Regions from separate parts of the Arthrobacter sp. 05N33_2 genome, predicted to be linked through region 1. Evidence: riboswitches for the same ligand, from Rfam matches in the RefSeq annotation. Region 1 holds a riboswitch; each other region holds the start of a gene.
The links. A riboswitch is a leader RNA that binds a small molecule or an ion and turns the genes downstream of it on or off. The one in region 1 is predicted to bind thiamine pyrophosphate.
Positions count from the first base shown of each region.

Region 1 (2,194 bases):
GTTCCTTGGGCGTGACGTAGCAGAGCATGGCGGTGCCGTAGCGGGCGATCTCGGTGGCGCCGATCGCCGAGGTGATGTGGTCATAGCCCGGTGCGATGTCCGTGACGAGCGGCCCGAGTGTGTAAAACGGGGCGCCCTTGCAGAGTTCCTGCTGGCGCTCCACGTTTTCCCGGACGAGGTGGAAGGGCACATGCCCGGGGCCCTCCACCATGACTTGCACGTCGAAGTCCCAGGCCCGCTGCGTGAGCTCGGCCAGGGTGTCCAGTTCGGCGAACTGTGCCGCGTCGTTGGCATCCGCCGTCGCGCCCGGCCGCAGCCCGTCGCCCAGGGAGAACGCGACGTCGTAGCGTGCGAAGATCTCGCACAGCTCATCGAAGTGGGTGTACAGGAAGTTCTCCCGGTGGTGCGCCAGGCACCAGCCGGCCATGATGGAGCCGCCGCGGGACACGATGCCGGTGACCCGGTTGGCCGTCAGGGGCACATACCGCAGCAGCACGCCGGCGTGGATGGTCATGTAGTCCACGCCCTGCTCGCACTGTTCGATCACGGTGTCCCGGAAGATCTCCCAGGTCAGGGCGTTCGCCTCACCGTTGACCTTCTCCAGCGCCTGGTAGATCGGGACCGTTCCGATGGGGACGGGGGAGTTACGGATGATCCACTCGCGCGTGGTGTGGATGTCGTCCCCGGTGGAGAGGTCCATGACGGTGTCCGCGCCCCACTGCGTGGCCCACTGGAGCTTGTCGACCTCCTCGGCGATGGAGCTGGTCACGGCGGAGTTGCCGATATTGGCGTTGATTTTCACCAGGAACGCCTTGCCGATGATCATCGGCTCGGATTCGGGGTGGTTGACGTTGTTGGGAATGATCGCGCGGCCCGCGGCCACCTCGCTGCGCACCAGCTCCACATCGCAGTTCTCGCGCAGCGCGACGAACCGCATTTCCTGGGTGATGACACCGTCCCGGGCGTAGCGCATCTGCGTGACGGTCCTGCCCTCGACGGCCCGGCGCGGCACCGGCCGGCCGGCCCGCCACTCGGCCGACGCGGCACCGCGGCGCACCGCCGATTTGCCGTCGTCGAGCAGCTCCCGTTCGCGGCCGGCGTAGGGTTCGGTGTCCGCCCTGGCCTCAATCCAGGTGGTGCGGAACGGCTCCAGCCCGCGGACCGGATCGCTGGCCGGGCCGGCAGTGCGGTACACCCGGAACGGCGGGTTCCGGATGCCGCCCGGGGAGGGTTCCAGGGCGATCTCGGTCACCGGCACGCGGATGCCATGCTCCGGGTCCGTGCTGAAGGCCAGCGAGTGGGACTTCAGCGACTGTGTGGTGGCTGCGGACTGAATTTGGACAGGGCTGTGCTGTGTCACTTGGGTGTTCACGGAAAAGCTCACTTCCTTCGCCGGCATTACCCGGACAGGTTCAACGGTCGCAGGCTGCGTCAGCCCGATCTCAGCCCCTGCAGGGGCACCCGTGTGGTCGTAGACGAAACTACCACGCACCTCCGGCCGGCCCTCGAGTGTGACGCGGACGGCGGACCGCGGTGTTAGCGTGGCACGGTGACTCTGCCCAGGGGCGCTGCCCCGCATCCGGACGGCGACGCCGGAAGATATCCCGGCGCTGCCGGTTCTCGAGGCCTCAGCAGACCGCATCCTCGAAGCGGAGCTGGGGAACCAGACGCTCCCGGCTCCGGAGTTGACGACGCCGGTTGAGCCGCTCTTCATACTTGTCGCCGGAAACCCGCCCGTAGGGTTTGCCCGCATTGACGAGGTCGGCGGCCAGGCCCATCTGGAACAACTCTCCGTGCAGCCGGACTCCGCCGGGCGGGGGATAGGACGGTCCCTGGTGGAGGCGGCCCTTGATGCGGCCCGGAGCCGTGGCTATTTATCGATGACGCTTTGCACCTTCGCAGGCGTCCCGTTCAATGCGCCGTTTTATGCGAGCTGGGGTTTCGAGGAACTCGCCCAGCCAGGACAGGCGTTGGGCGCCCTGCGGATCCACGAAGCGCAGCTGGGGCTGGACCGTCTTGGCCGGCGGATCGTCATGCGGATTAGGCTTTAGGTCATGACCGGCATCATCGAGTTCAGCGGCCCCATCCTCACCGCGGCGGACCAGGAACGCCGCGGGCTCTGGTCGGTGGGCGGCCTGCTGACCTTCCACCGTCCGGCCGCCGCGCCTGACCTCGTACTCGACGGCTGGGTCAT
Region 1 covers NZ_JBFTNJ010000032.1:32,425-34,618, forward strand. The annotation lists gene thiC (phosphomethylpyrimidine synthase ThiC) at 1-1,372, opposite strand, end outside; TPP riboswitch at 1,368-1,475, opposite strand; gene AC1DHX_RS13415 (GNAT family N-acetyltransferase) at 1,686-2,051, shown strand; gene AC1DHX_RS13420 (amidohydrolase family protein) at 2,055-2,194, shown strand, end outside.

Region 2 (2,194 bases), on a different contig from region 1:
CGGCGTAGAGCCAGAAGCAGGGCAGCGCCGCCGCCACGAGGACGCCATAGCTGCCGGAGACCGAGGCGGCCAGCAGGTGGTCCACATACGCTTTCGTGACCGGGCCCAGGGTGGAGGCCGTGGGGCGGGTGCTGAGCCAGGAACGGTGCAGCTCGGATTCGACTTCCAGGCAGGTCTGCGCCGAACGGGCCCAGAACAGCTGCTCGGCCTCGGTGGGGGCAATCGCCGCGGCCCGGGCCAGGACCCGGGAGTAGCCGTTGAGGTAGATGGCGTCCTGGGCGAGGTAGTACGCGAACTCGTGCTCGGGCAAGGTGCCGTCGGCCAGTCCGCGGACGAAGTCCAGGGCGTAGATCGCCTCAAGATCATCCGCGGCTCCTGCCCGCAGGGCTGCGGCGAACTCCCCCGCCGCCGGACCGTGCCCGGCCTGGAGGTGCTGCAGGTGGTGGAAGTGGTGGACCGGGCCGTTGCCCGAGCCGACGTCCAGGGCCGAGGCTCCGCGGAGCGCGCCCAGCAGCCACGGCTTGACTTCCCGCAGCGCCGCTTCCCAGTCCCCCACCCGGGCCTGCACGGTGGCCATGGCCGAGGACAGGGAGCATCCGGTGCCGTGGCTGTTGCGCGTCGCGATCCGCTCCCCCGGCACCACCACCGTTTCCTGGCCGAGCAGGCCGCCGGTGTTGACCAGCGCATCCGGGCAGCCGGTGCCGGCGTCGGCGTCGTGGCCGTCGGCGTCGTGGGCATGCCCGTCCCCCGGCTCGGCGCCCTGGAGGTGTCCGCCCTTAACCAGGACGGTGGTGCCGGTCAGGGCGGCCAGCCGCTTGCCCTGCGCCAGGGCCTCGGACCAGTCGGCAGCGACGGGTTCCTTGAGCAGGATGGCGAGTTCGGCGAGGTTGGGCGTGATGAGGTCCGCCAGCGGCAGGAGGGCCTGCAGGGCGGCCTCGGCGGATTCCTGCAGGAGACGGTCACCACTGGTGGCGACCATCACCGGGTCCAGGACCACGACGGCGGGGCGCACCTTTTCCAGCCAGCCGCGGACGGCGTCGATCACGGCGGCGTCACCGAGCATGCCGATCTTGACGGCGTCGATGCCGATGTCGTCGCTGATGGCGTCCAGCTGCGCCGTGAGGAACGCCGCCGGGGGGACGTGGACGGCGCGCACGCCCTGCGTGTTCTGCGCTGTCAGGGCGGTGATGGCGGCCATGCCGTAGCCGCCGTTCGCCGCGATGCTCTTCAGGTCGGCCTGGATTCCGGCCCCGCCGGAGGGATCGGAGCCGGCGATGGCCAGCACGCGGGGAATGCGCGGCGGGGCCGGCAGAGACTCGTTGTGCAGAAAATTGGGCGGGAGGAACTCGGACGGATTCGATTTCGCGGACAAGGAAGACATCCCTTCGCCGGTGCTAACCGGACAGGTTCAACGGGTCTGGATCTCAGCCGGCCCGATGCCCGGCACCCCGTGTCAGTGTTCCAGCCTAGCCCTTGCCACCCGGAGAACCCGTTAACGCACGAGCGGGCCCGGGCCCGGGCGGACGTATGTTACGTCTGCCCTGACCCGGACCCGCGGCCCGACCAGTCGAAATAATGACCGGACGGGGACGTGGTCAGTCGCGGAGGACTACAGCTCCGACGCCGGCACGCCGACGCCGAGGATGATCGGCTCGTTGCCGGCCGGGATGGACGCAGGCCCGGCCGCAGCGGGAGCCTTGGCCTCGTGGACCGATCCGGCCGCGGCCGGCCGGGTTGCCTCGCGGTGCTCCACGGAGGTTTCGTTGGCTGCGCCCTGGGCGCGGCTGGCACTCCGGTTGCGGCGCCCGCGGCGGCCGCGCAGCGTCGTGGTGTCAGCTGTGCGTGACGCCGGCGCCTCCGCAGCGCGGACGGCCGACGGCGCCTCGGGCGCCGTGGCTTCCGGTGCGGCAACAGCTGCTGCCTGACCGGCCGCCAGGCCGGCGGCCTGGTCCGGCTTGCCGGCCTCGGCTTCGCCCAGGTTTGCGAAGGCCTCGGTCAGCAGGTCCAGGGTCAGGGCCGGTGACGGCGCGTCCTCCGCGTGCTCGACGAAGGGCAGGGCCACCTGCTCGCCGCCAAACGTCAGCACCGTTGCGGGGCGGCCGGCTGCCTCGTCGGCGGCTGCGAGCTGCGTGACGGCGTCGACGGCGGCCTGGCGGGCCCCGGCGTCGCTGGCTGCGGCTGCCTCCCCGTCGTG
Region 2 covers NZ_JBFTNJ010000038.1:23,688-25,881, forward strand. The annotation lists gene AC1DHX_RS14350 (bifunctional hydroxymethylpyrimidine kinase/phosphomethylpyrimidine kinase) at 1-1,327, opposite strand, end outside; TPP riboswitch at 1,364-1,461, opposite strand; gene AC1DHX_RS14355 (Rne/Rng family ribonuclease) at 1,610-2,194, opposite strand, start outside.
Region 2: it holds a riboswitch for thiamine pyrophosphate, as region 1 does, so the genes downstream of both, AC1DHX_RS14350 (bifunctional hydroxymethylpyrimidine kinase/phosphomethylpyrimidine kinase) here and thiC (phosphomethylpyrimidine synthase ThiC) in region 1, are expected to answer to the same signal.

Region 3 (2,194 bases), on a different contig from region 1:
GCGGCAGCGCCAGCCCGGCCGGTAGCTCCTCGAGCGCGGCGGCGCCGAGCCCGTTGGCGACCACGGTCTCGGCAGCCCGCACGGTACCGCCGCCGGCCAACCGCACACCCGCCACCTGTCCGTCCTGCCACAGCAGGCCTGCCGCGCGCCGCCGGACGAAGCTGCCGCCTTCCGCACCGAGCACGCCGGCGAGCCGGGTGATCAGCAGGCGGGGGTCCACCTGGTGGTCGGCCGGGATGTCGAAGGCACACGAGATGCCGGGACTCAGGAGGGGCTCCCGGGTGCGCGCCTCGCGCACTGTCAGTGGCTCCACGGCCAGGCCGCATGCCTTCTGGACTTCCCTCAAGTCCGCGAGCGCGCGCCGGTCCGCCGCGTCGGCCCCCACCGCCAGGGTCGGCGTCGTTAAGTAGCCGGTACCCGCCGGGGAATCCGCGCCGGCGGCACCGGCGTCGAGAGCCGCAGCGAATCCTGGCCACAACCGGGAGGCCTCGAGCATCAGTCCCAGGAGCTGTTCCTCCTGGTAGTGCAGTTCACTCACGGGGGCCAGCATGCCGGCCGCGGCCCAGCTGGCTCCGCTGCCGGGAGCATCATCGATCAGGACCACGGATCGGCCCGAGCGGATGGCCTCGAACGCGATGCCATAGCCGATCACCCCGCCGCCGATCACGGCTACGTCGGCAGTCGTATCCCCCGCGATGATTCCCTCTGCGGTACCGGGCCCCGTGTCACAAACCTGGGCGTCGGCGTCATTTGCGGCTCCGGCCGCACGGCCTGCTCGTGTGCCCATGAAGAATTCCTTCCCTACGCCGGTACTAGCCGGATCAGGTCAAGCGGTCGGCTCTGACGCCCTCTCAGCCGGGCAGCGGCGACATGGCTGCTGCGGGCTCCCGCGGTATGCGCCCAGTTTAGAGGAACTAGGCTGGTCCCATGAGCCAGGACCCCCTCCACACCACCGCCCGCCTCTATCTCTGCACCGACGCCCGCAGGGACCGCGGCGACTTCGAGGACTTCGTGGACGCCGCCTTCGCCGGCGGCGTGGACATCATCCAGTTGCGCGACAAGTCGCTCGAGGCCTCCGAGGAGCTGGAACTGCTGGAGGTCCTGCACACCGCAGCGCAGCGCCACGGGCGGCTGTGGGCCGTCAATGACCGGGCGGACATCGCATCCCTGTCCGGGGCTCCGGTGTTCCATGTCGGCCAGAAGGACATTTCGCTCGACGCCGCCCGCGGCTTTCTCGGCAAGGACGCCGTGATCGGCCTGTCCACCCACAGCCCGAAGCAGGTGGACGCCGCCATCGCTGCCGCGCCAGGCCGCAAAGGGCTCGATTATTTCTGTGTGGGACCCGTGTGGGCGACGCCCACCAAGCCCGGACGCGCCGCCGTCGGCCTCGATCTGGTGCGCTACGCCGCCCAGGCGATCGGCGGGGCGGACGCGGAGGGAACAAGCAAGGTCAACGAAAGCGCGCTGCCGTGGTTCGCGATCGGCGGGATCGACTTCAGTAACGTGGAGCAGGTAGTCGATGCCGGTGCCCGGCGGATCGTCGTGGTCCGGGCGATCACCGACGCCACTGATCCGGCCCACGCCGCCGGAGCCTTGCTGGCGGCGCTGGACGCCGCCGCATCCTAAGCAGGTCCCCAGCCAGTGATGCCGGCCGGCACTGAAACTATCCGGCGAGACCCAGCTCCGTCATCCGGCGCGCGTGGTTCGCTGCAAGTTCGGCCGCCAGGCCATTGACCAGCGCCCGGGCGCCGGCGTCGTCCAGCCCCGACAGTCCGCCGAGGAACGCGTGCTCAGCGCTGACACGCTGGGCGTGGTTCAGTACTTCCCCCAGCAGACGCCTGGCCCACAACGCCAGGCGCGACGCCAGCCGGGGGTCATCGGCCAGGGCCGCCTTGATGCGCGCCTGCAGCACGGCCGTGGACTCACCGGTGGAGCGGACCTGCCCGATCAACTCACGGGTCGCGGCGTCGACGTACCGGCCCACGACGCCGTAAAAGTCCGCGGCGACCGTGTCGATCACGTAGGCCTTCATGAGGGCCTCGTACCAGTCCGACGGGCGCGTGCGTTCGTGGAAGTGGTCCACCGAGGGCTGGAACGGCAGCATGGCGGCCTCCGTATCCAGGCCCATGTGTTCGAGGCGGATTCGGACGAGTTCGTAATGCTGGAACTCGACCACCGCCATCCTGCCCAGCAA
Region 3 covers NZ_JBFTNJ010000049.1:21,040-23,233, reverse strand. The annotation lists gene thiO (glycine oxidase ThiO) at 1-787, opposite strand, end outside; TPP riboswitch at 781-901, opposite strand; gene thiE (thiamine phosphate synthase) at 928-1,626, shown strand; gene AC1DHX_RS15920 (ferritin-like fold-containing protein) at 1,664-2,194, opposite strand, start outside.
Region 3: it holds a riboswitch for thiamine pyrophosphate, as region 1 does, so the genes downstream of both, thiO (glycine oxidase ThiO) here and thiC (phosphomethylpyrimidine synthase ThiC) in region 1, are expected to answer to the same signal.